DNA from 2 places in the Peribacillus sp. CSMR9 genome. Region 1 is predicted to be linked to the other one. Evidence: riboswitches for the same ligand, from Rfam matches in the RefSeq annotation. Region 1 holds a riboswitch; the other holds the start of a gene.
What was found. A riboswitch is a leader RNA that binds a small molecule or an ion and turns the genes downstream of it on or off. The one in region 1 is predicted to bind ZMP and ZTP.

Region 2: it holds a riboswitch for ZMP and ZTP, as region 1 does, so the genes downstream of both, N9I19_RS15095 (phosphoglycerate dehydrogenase) here and aimA (glutamate/serine transporter AimA) in region 1, are expected to answer to the same signal.

Annotation. Positions count from the first base shown of each region.
Region 1 covers NZ_JAOPHO010000017.1:30,160-34,377, forward strand. Annotated here, with positions in the region: gene N9I19_RS10625 (amino acid permease) at 1-1,065, shown strand, start outside; ZMP/ZTP riboswitch at 1,698-1,776, shown strand; gene aimA (glutamate/serine transporter AimA) at 1,829-3,421, shown strand; gene N9I19_RS10635 (FAD-binding oxidoreductase) at 3,755-4,218, shown strand, end outside.
Region 2 covers NZ_JAOPHO010000033.1:14,077-18,294, reverse strand. Annotated here, with positions in the region: gene N9I19_RS15100 (DUF4405 domain-containing protein) at 1-148, opposite strand, end outside; gene N9I19_RS15095 (phosphoglycerate dehydrogenase) at 443-1,642, opposite strand; ZMP/ZTP riboswitch at 1,785-1,863, opposite strand; gene N9I19_RS15090 (ATP-dependent metallopeptidase FtsH/Yme1/Tma family protein) at 2,083-2,520, opposite strand; gene N9I19_RS15085 (VOC family protein) at 2,707-3,489, shown strand; gene N9I19_RS15080 (GNAT family N-acetyltransferase) at 3,529-4,044, shown strand.

The sequences.
Region 1 (4,218 bases):
GTTGGAATGTATATGCAGTATTGGTTCCCGGAGTTACCAGCTTGGATACCAGGTGTGGTCGCCATGATCATCTTGGGGGCAGCCAACCTCATTTCCGTAAAATCTTTCGGGGAATTTGAATTTTGGTTTGCGCTTATAAAAATAATAACGATTGTATTGATGATCATTGCCGGCCTTGGCCTTATTTTCTTTGGAATAGGGAATGGCGGAGACGCAATTGGATTATCGAATCTTTGGGCAAATGGCGGCTTCTTTACTGGAGGCTGGACAGGATTCTTCTTTGCGCTTTCCCTTGTCGTGGCTTCCTATCAAGGCGTTGAGCTCATCGGCATCACGGCCGGAGAAGCGAAGAATCCAACGAAGACCGTAACAAAAGCGATCCAATCAATCATATGGCGCATTTTAATTTTCTATATTGGCGCTATATTCGTCATCGTGACGGTTTATCCATGGGATAAACTAGATGACATCGGAAGTCCATTCGTTTCAACCTTTGCTAAAATCGGTATCACAGCAGCTGCAGGCATCATTAACTTTGTCGTAATCACTGCGGCAATGTCAGGATGCAACAGTGGGATCTTCAGTGCAGGGCGTATGCTTTACACACTGGCATTGAATGGCCAAGCTCCTAAAATCTTTGCAAAAGTATCTAAAAGTGGAGTGCCGGCATATTGTACGATCGCTGTACTATTAGGATTGGGTATCGGGGTTGTCCTGAATTACCTTGCACCGCCGGAATTATTCCTTTATGTGTACAGTGCGAGTGTTTTACCCGGAATGATTCCATGGTTTGTCATACTTATCAGTGAGCTTAAATTCAGAAAGGTAAATGCTGCTGAAATGGAGAAACATCCGTTCAAAATGCCGTTGGCCCCTTACAGTAATTATGCGACAATTGCCTTTTTACTGATGGTGCTGGTGGGTATGTGGATCAATCCCAGTACCAGGATTTCCTTGGTTGTCGGGATCGTTTTCCTAGCATTGGTCGTAGTAAGTTATTACATGCTGAAAATGGATAAACGAATACCATTGGATGCTAAATCCGATGATGAGATTTCCAGTTAAGAAGTCTCGTGCCATTTCGATAAAAAGATGAGTGATACGAGTTTTTCTATAATAAGGATTTTGGGAGATCATCTTGTTTTATCTACGTTCATGACTCGAGCTTTGCCGAGTGTGTTTCCCCTTAGTATAAATATAATAGACACTAATTAAAGTTGTGCATAAATTGTGGAAAAAACAAAGAGAGATAAAGAGAAATCTTCATCCCTCAGGCTTTTTCCCAACTTGTGCATGACTTTTTTGAGGAAAGAACAGTTATTGTAGAAAAAATTCTCAATAAAGGTATGGAGTATTTCAAGTATTTCCTTTGGCAGAAAATAAGATTTTCCAAACTAGTGCATGAATTCTATGTAAATGGTTTTGGGATATAATTTGTAAAAAATGAACGGTTCATTTTTGCACATATAGGCTATTTAAGGTTTTTAAGTATAATGTTTAAGGGGAATGATTATAGGTTTTAACATATGTTCTAAAAATCGAATGTTTGTTTTTAGAACCTTTATTCACCTAATTTTTTCAAATTCAAAAGAATATTGATAGGTAATTCCGAAAAATCAATGGTAATATTTAAAAAATATAAATATTTTTTTAGTGTTGTGGAATTTAAAATAATCTTATATACTTAAAAAAACTATTTTCCTATATGTAACTGGCGCAACATGGAGTACCATGGGGGAGCATATAGAGTATAAGCCGCGCGCCTGGGCAAACGCTTGATTTATAGATCAAGTGTTTTTTATTTTCCTAGGAAGAGGTGTAGGTAGAGATGAGTAATATGCATAGAAAGATGGGGACCTTTGCTTTAACTATGACAGGTATTGGTTCTATTATCGGCTCAGGTTGGCTGTTCGGAGCGTGGAAAGCTGCCCAGATTGCTGGACCAGCAGCTATTTTTTCTTGGATTATCGGTATGGTGGTAATTTTATTTATTGCATTATCTTACGCAGAGCTTGGGGCAATGTTTCCTGAAGCTGGAGGCATGGTTAAGTATCCTCAATATTCGCATGGCTCTTTTATTGGATTTTTAGCTGCGTGGGCGAACTGGATATCTATCGCTTCGACTATTACCGTTGAGGCCATTGCTTCGGTACAATATATGAGTACGTGGCCTTGGGAATGGGCCAGATGGTCTCATTCTTTAGTTGATAACAATATCTTAACGACCAAAGGATTATTCATAGCTTCTTTACTACTATTGTTCTATTTCTTCGTCAACTATTGGACAGTCAACCTTTTTGCTAAGGCAAATTCATTTATTACCATTTTTAAATTAATTGTTCCAGGTGTAATGGCAGGATCGTTATTTTTTGCTGGATTTCATGGTGAAAACTTTACAAGTTCTCAGGGTATCGCACCATATGGTTGGGCAAGCGTTTTAACAGCAGTAGCTACTTCTGGTATAGTGTTTGCGTTTAACGGATTTCAAAGTCCCGTTAATATGGCAGGTGAAGCGAAGTCACCGAATAAGTCTATACCTATTGCTGTTATTGGCTCTATTCTAATTGCAGGTTTTATATACGTTATGTTACAAGTTGTGTTTATCGGTGTAGTCGATCCGTCAATGATCGTGAACGGATGGAGTCATCTGAATTTTAATTCACCTTTTGCAGATTTGGCAATTGCTCTAAGCCTTAACTGGTTAGCGATTGTATTGTTTGTAGATGCGTTTGTTTCACCGTCTGGTTCAGGTGCCACTTATACAGCTACAACTTCGCGAATGCTTTATGGAATGCAGAAAAATGGGTACTTACCGAGGATCTTTGGTACATTACATCCACTTTATGGTGTTCCGCGTGCAGCGATGTTATTAAACTTAGGTGTATGTTTTATCTTTTTATTTTTATTCCGCGGATGGGGCGTACTTGCAGAAGTGATTTCAGTTGCCACACTTATTTCGTATATCATGGGGCCAGTTGCATTGGCAACATTAAGACGTACCGCTTCACATTTTAACCGTCCATTTCACTTAAAAGGTGCCTCAATTATTGCACCTTGCGGATTTGTTTTTGCATCGCTTACTTTATACTGGGCGCGTTGGCCATTAACAGGAGAAGTCGCTTTCATCATCGCAATTGGACTGCCTATTTACTTTTATTATCAAGCTAAAAATAAATGGAATGGATTCAAAAAACAATTTTTATCAGGTGTTTGGATGCTTCTTTACTTAGGTTGTATGATTTTGATTTCTTATATTGGAAGTGAGAAGTTCGGCGGAAAAAATATTCTTACATTTGGCTGGGATATGGTGGTCATTACATGTCTGGCACTTGGCTTCTTTTGGTGGGGAGTTAAGAGCGGCATTAAAACGGAATACATGGATGAAGCTGAAAAAATCAACAAAGAATTTATCAATAAATAACTTTTTGTGCAGACACAGAAATATGAGTATAAAGAAAACATGGTTATTTTATGACCATGTTTTTTTATTTATTTTAAAATAAGTGCTGGCGATTGTAACGGTATTTTGTTTTAAGGGTTTTTTAGTCTTTGCGATTAATTCACAAGTAAATAGTGAAATCTTGCGAGTTAAGTATGCTCTATCAAATAGAAAACAAAATATCCTACTTTTTAGTGAGGTAAAAGTATGAATTGGATTGATTTTAAATCACTTTCACCTATAGAATGTGTCTTTTCCTAAAGATTTTCATAGTATATATAACTCTCCACATCATTTGAGAAAGGGGTTAATATTTTGGAAAGAACAAAGCTTACCGGGCGTATCGTTACACCTAATGATGCCGAATACGAGCATGCCAGGATTAATAATAACTTAAGTTTCCCTAAATTTCCAAAGGTCATTGTGTTTTGCCAAAATACCAATGATGTGTTGAATTCACTGAAGTGGGCCCGGGAAAATCATACACCTTTCCGGGTTAGGAGCGGCAGGCATAGTTATGAAAACTTTTCATTAGTGAACGGCGGTCTAATCATTGATATTAGTGAAATGTACAAGATCAAGGTCAATCGTGAAAAAATGATCGCAAAAATTGAAGCCGGAGCTGATTTAGGGCAAGTATATAATAAGCTATGGAAGTATGGAACGACGATTCCGGCTGGGACCGAAAGCGGTGTAGGTCTTGTAGGTCTTACGCTTGGCGGTGGTATAGGGATGTTAACGAGGCGCTTTGGACTTACTTGTGACAATCTGGTTGAAAT
Region 2 (4,218 bases), on a different contig from region 1:
ACACATGGATGAAAAATAATACGGCGATTACTAACCCGGCAATTTCATGAAACGTTAATCCTCCTAATACTTGTTTATTGAAAAATAATACGAACGTAACGGCCATTAAAATATCTAATCCAAGCTTCACGAACATCAGCTTTTTCATATCTTATCCTCCCTAAGTAGTTTGTCCTTGATTTTTTTTAACTAACTCCCTATTCATATTGGTGAAACTTATTATGAATAGTTTTTCTTAATTTTTTATTAAGGGAGTTTAAGGAGAATTAACTGGAGGAATTGCATCTTGAAGACACTGAACTTACAAACAATTCCTTTATAACGCTAAACCCATGCAAATTAAAAAGCCTCAACTCCTTAAAGGAATTGAGGCTTGCACTGCTATTTATCATTTGGGCAAGAAAGCATCAGGGGGTTCCTTCATGCTTTCTTCCTGTTCCAATTAAATAATACGGGTTGTAACGATGCCTTCGATTTGTTTGATTTTTTCTTCCAAGCTAGGAATGATATCGCCGTTTACTTCACCGTCAATGTCGATGATCGTATACGCATATCCCCCACGGCTTCTGTTAACCATGTCAGCGATGTTCAAATTAAAGCCTGATACAGCCAGTGTGATTTGCCCAACCATGTTCGGAACGTTTTCATGGAATGTTGCCACACGACGATTTCCTGTAAAAGGAAGGGAAGTATTTGGGAAATTCACTGAGTTCTTGATGTTCCCTGTTTCTAAAAATCCTTTCACCTGAAGTGCTGCCATGATGGCACAGTTTTCCTCTGATTCTTGCGTAGAGGCACCAAGATGCGGAATTGGAACGACATTTTTCATTTTCAGCACGTTTTCATTCGGGAAGTCTGTAATGAACTTGCCAACTTTCCCGCTTTCAAGTGCAGCTTCCATATCATTTTCATTCACTAGCTCACCGCGTGAGAAGTTCAAAATATGAACGCCTGGTTTCATGATGCCAAATGTTTCTTGGTTAAACATTCCTCTTGTGTCATCCGTTAATGGAACGTGTACAGTAATGTAATCAGATTCTGCAAACAATTCTTCAATCGTCATGGCGCGCTGTACATTGCGAGATAAATTCCAAGCTGTATCGACAGAGATGAACGGGTCAAATCCAATTACATCCATGTCTAAATCCAGGGCATCATTCGCCACAAGCGCACCGATCGCACCTAAGCCTATTACACCCAGAGTTTTTCCCTTGATTTCTTTTCCAACGAATTGTTTCTTTCCTGCTTCTACAAGCTTCGGAATTTGTTCTCCTTCGCCTTCTAATGTCTTTGTCCATGCCACACCGGCAAAAAGGTTACGAGATGAAGCCATTAATGATGTCAGTACCATTTCTTTTACAGCGTTAGCGTTAGCACCAGGTGTATTAAAAACAACGATTCCTTGCTCGGTACATTTGTCGACCGGAATATTATTGACTCCCGCCCCTGCCCTTGCGATTGCTTTTAATTGATCTCCGAATTCCGTTGTATGCATGTTAAAGCTGCGTACAACGATCGCATCAGGGTTTTCACTGTCGTTGTCGACCGTAAATTCGCCTTTATTGAATACATTTAGCCCGCTTTCAGCAATATTATTTAATGTTTTGATCGTTTTCACTTTTTCTAAAAGAATTGTGCTCATCTTGTTTGTCCCCTTTTGGTTATGATAGTTTTTTTTCAAATTTCGAAATATTGACAATATTTTTTGCCCATGAAAATCTGCATTCTTTAAAACTTCACTATCCTCTGTTAATAAACAGAAAGAGGCAAGGGATAAAATCCCTTACCTCTGCCCAGGCGAACGGCTACGACACTATGTGTTCCCTCACGGTTATCCGTGTTTCGCCAGTTGCACATAGTCTTTTGATTGATTTTATTCTATCAAATTATTCAGCAAATTTCAATATCAATTTAAAGGTTTTATATGGAAGAAGTCAACACTCAGCATGACCGCTTGCGAATGGCCAACTTAAGCAGGTTTAATAGCCTTTGCCAAATCATGTTCACGCCAGTATTCTTCAATTTCCTCTAATGATTTCCCTTTCATTTCAAACCATCCAATTGGAAAAGCAAGTTTTTTCATCATTTAGAATGGTTCATTCTTTTGACCAATAGTAAAATAACGAAAAATAGGATGAAAATGATCATGATCGGGATGGACGTTGTAAAAAAATTGACCCATGCGCTTGTCTCTGTGTCTTGTGGCATGACCACAATTTTTTCTATATCATGTTCTTCTGCAGCGTCATTCATTCTATTCATCGAAATTTCACTATTTGGGACAGTGGCGATAAAATATTGATCCTTTTCATAACCTTTCAGCCGCCCGCTTATTTCAAAAACTCTTTTTTGGGGCTCCAACTCCAAATATGTTACTTTGCCATCCTCTAAAGTTGTGAAAAATTCATCTTCAGTTAATTCCTCAGTCGGTTCATTGCCATTATTAAAAATAAACACAATCCCCAAGGTAACCAAGAAGATTAGTAAATAAAATATTTTATTACGGAAAATCCGCTTCATCCTACACCTTCCCCCACGAAACAAACTAGGTCAATAGTATCATATAATAGTAATCATTAACTATTATTCCATGTTCATTTAAAAAGAAGGCCCTGTTGATTTCTTGGACTCGGGCAGGTTAGTTGCAAAATGGATAATATTAGTAAAAAATAAGAGGTATAGCAAACTAGAAGATAAGGGGTGAAAATTTTAATTACTCATTTCGCAGATTTAGAATTACTGACAGTATCTATTGAAGGTGTAAAGCAATGCTACGCTAACCGCCTGCAGCTCCCCATTCTATCAGAATCTAAAGAGTTCATTCAGTTTCAGCTGACGCCCTTTACTACGTTGAGTTTTAAAGAAGCGTTTGAGCCCATTTCTCCAGCACACTTTGCATTTCAAGTCCCATATTCTCAATTTGATGAAGCGGCATCATTTATCCAACAATCCGGATTATTGGTCCTAAGACAAGAACATGGTCAGTATATCGACGAAACGAACGGAAGAAAAAATCTATATTTTCGTGATGGAGATGGCCACCTTCTCGAAATCATTGCCCATGATTATGTAAATGAAGATGAACTGAAGGCATCCGGAATGTTAAGAACACTTTATTTAAGAGAGATTGGCTTCCCTGTGGATTCGGTACCAAGCTTACGCGATTGGCTGAAAGGTAACCTTGGTATGAAAACGGAACAAGATCAAGATATATTTAATTTCGTAATTAGCGGAACAGCACATGCAATAGTGGTTTCAAAACAAAGGCCTTGGATTCCTATTGCCATGAAGGCCTTACCGCCAAAAATGGCGGTGACGTTCGGTACACCCGATAAAAGGTTTATTGATGAACTGACAAAACAAATGGATCACACTTTTTTAGATGACTCTAAGAAACTATTTATACTTAGTGATAGTTATCCTTTTTATATGGAATATACTCCTGAATTCAGTGCGTCAATGGTGAAAAATTTGAATTTACCTATTTGAACCGCGTTTTTCATTTAACCTGTAAAGGGGGAAATCAATTTGTTAATAAGAAAGGCAAACGTTGCTGATGCTGAAGGTATAGCAATAGTCCATGTCGATTGCTGGCGTACCACATATAAAAATATAATGCCAAGTGATTTTTTAGATAAACTGTCTTATGGGAAAAGGAAAGACGTATGGATAGAGAATATATCTAAAGATGGAAACCATGTTTATGTAGCAGAAAATAACGAGGGAAAAATAGTCGGATTTATAAGCGGAGGAAAAAGGGAAACGAATAAAGTTGAAGATTCGGGTGATCTAACTGCGATATATATCCTCGAAGATTTTCAAAGAATGGGGATTGGAAAGAAACTCATCAAAGAATTATTTTTTATATTTAAAAAACTGGGCTTCCATACAATTTTTGTTGAGGTGCTTGAAGATAATAACTCTCGATTTTTCTATGAGGCTTTTGGTGCTGAATTGCTTAAAACAGAAAAAATCAAAATGGCTGGTGCTGAATTAAATCTATTGGTTTATGAGTGGAAAGATATTAGCCCTGTATTGTTATGATTAAACTTCATTTAAGATGAATGCTGCTGGATGCGAAGGGGCCTTTTATTCCTAGCAGTTTTCTATGTCATCCTTCTCGAATTAACCGATAGAATAATAGTGCAAAGTTTTGTGTCCACAAACTGGAAAACCCTTCCACATTTTATGTGGGAAGGGTTTTCATATTCTTCATCC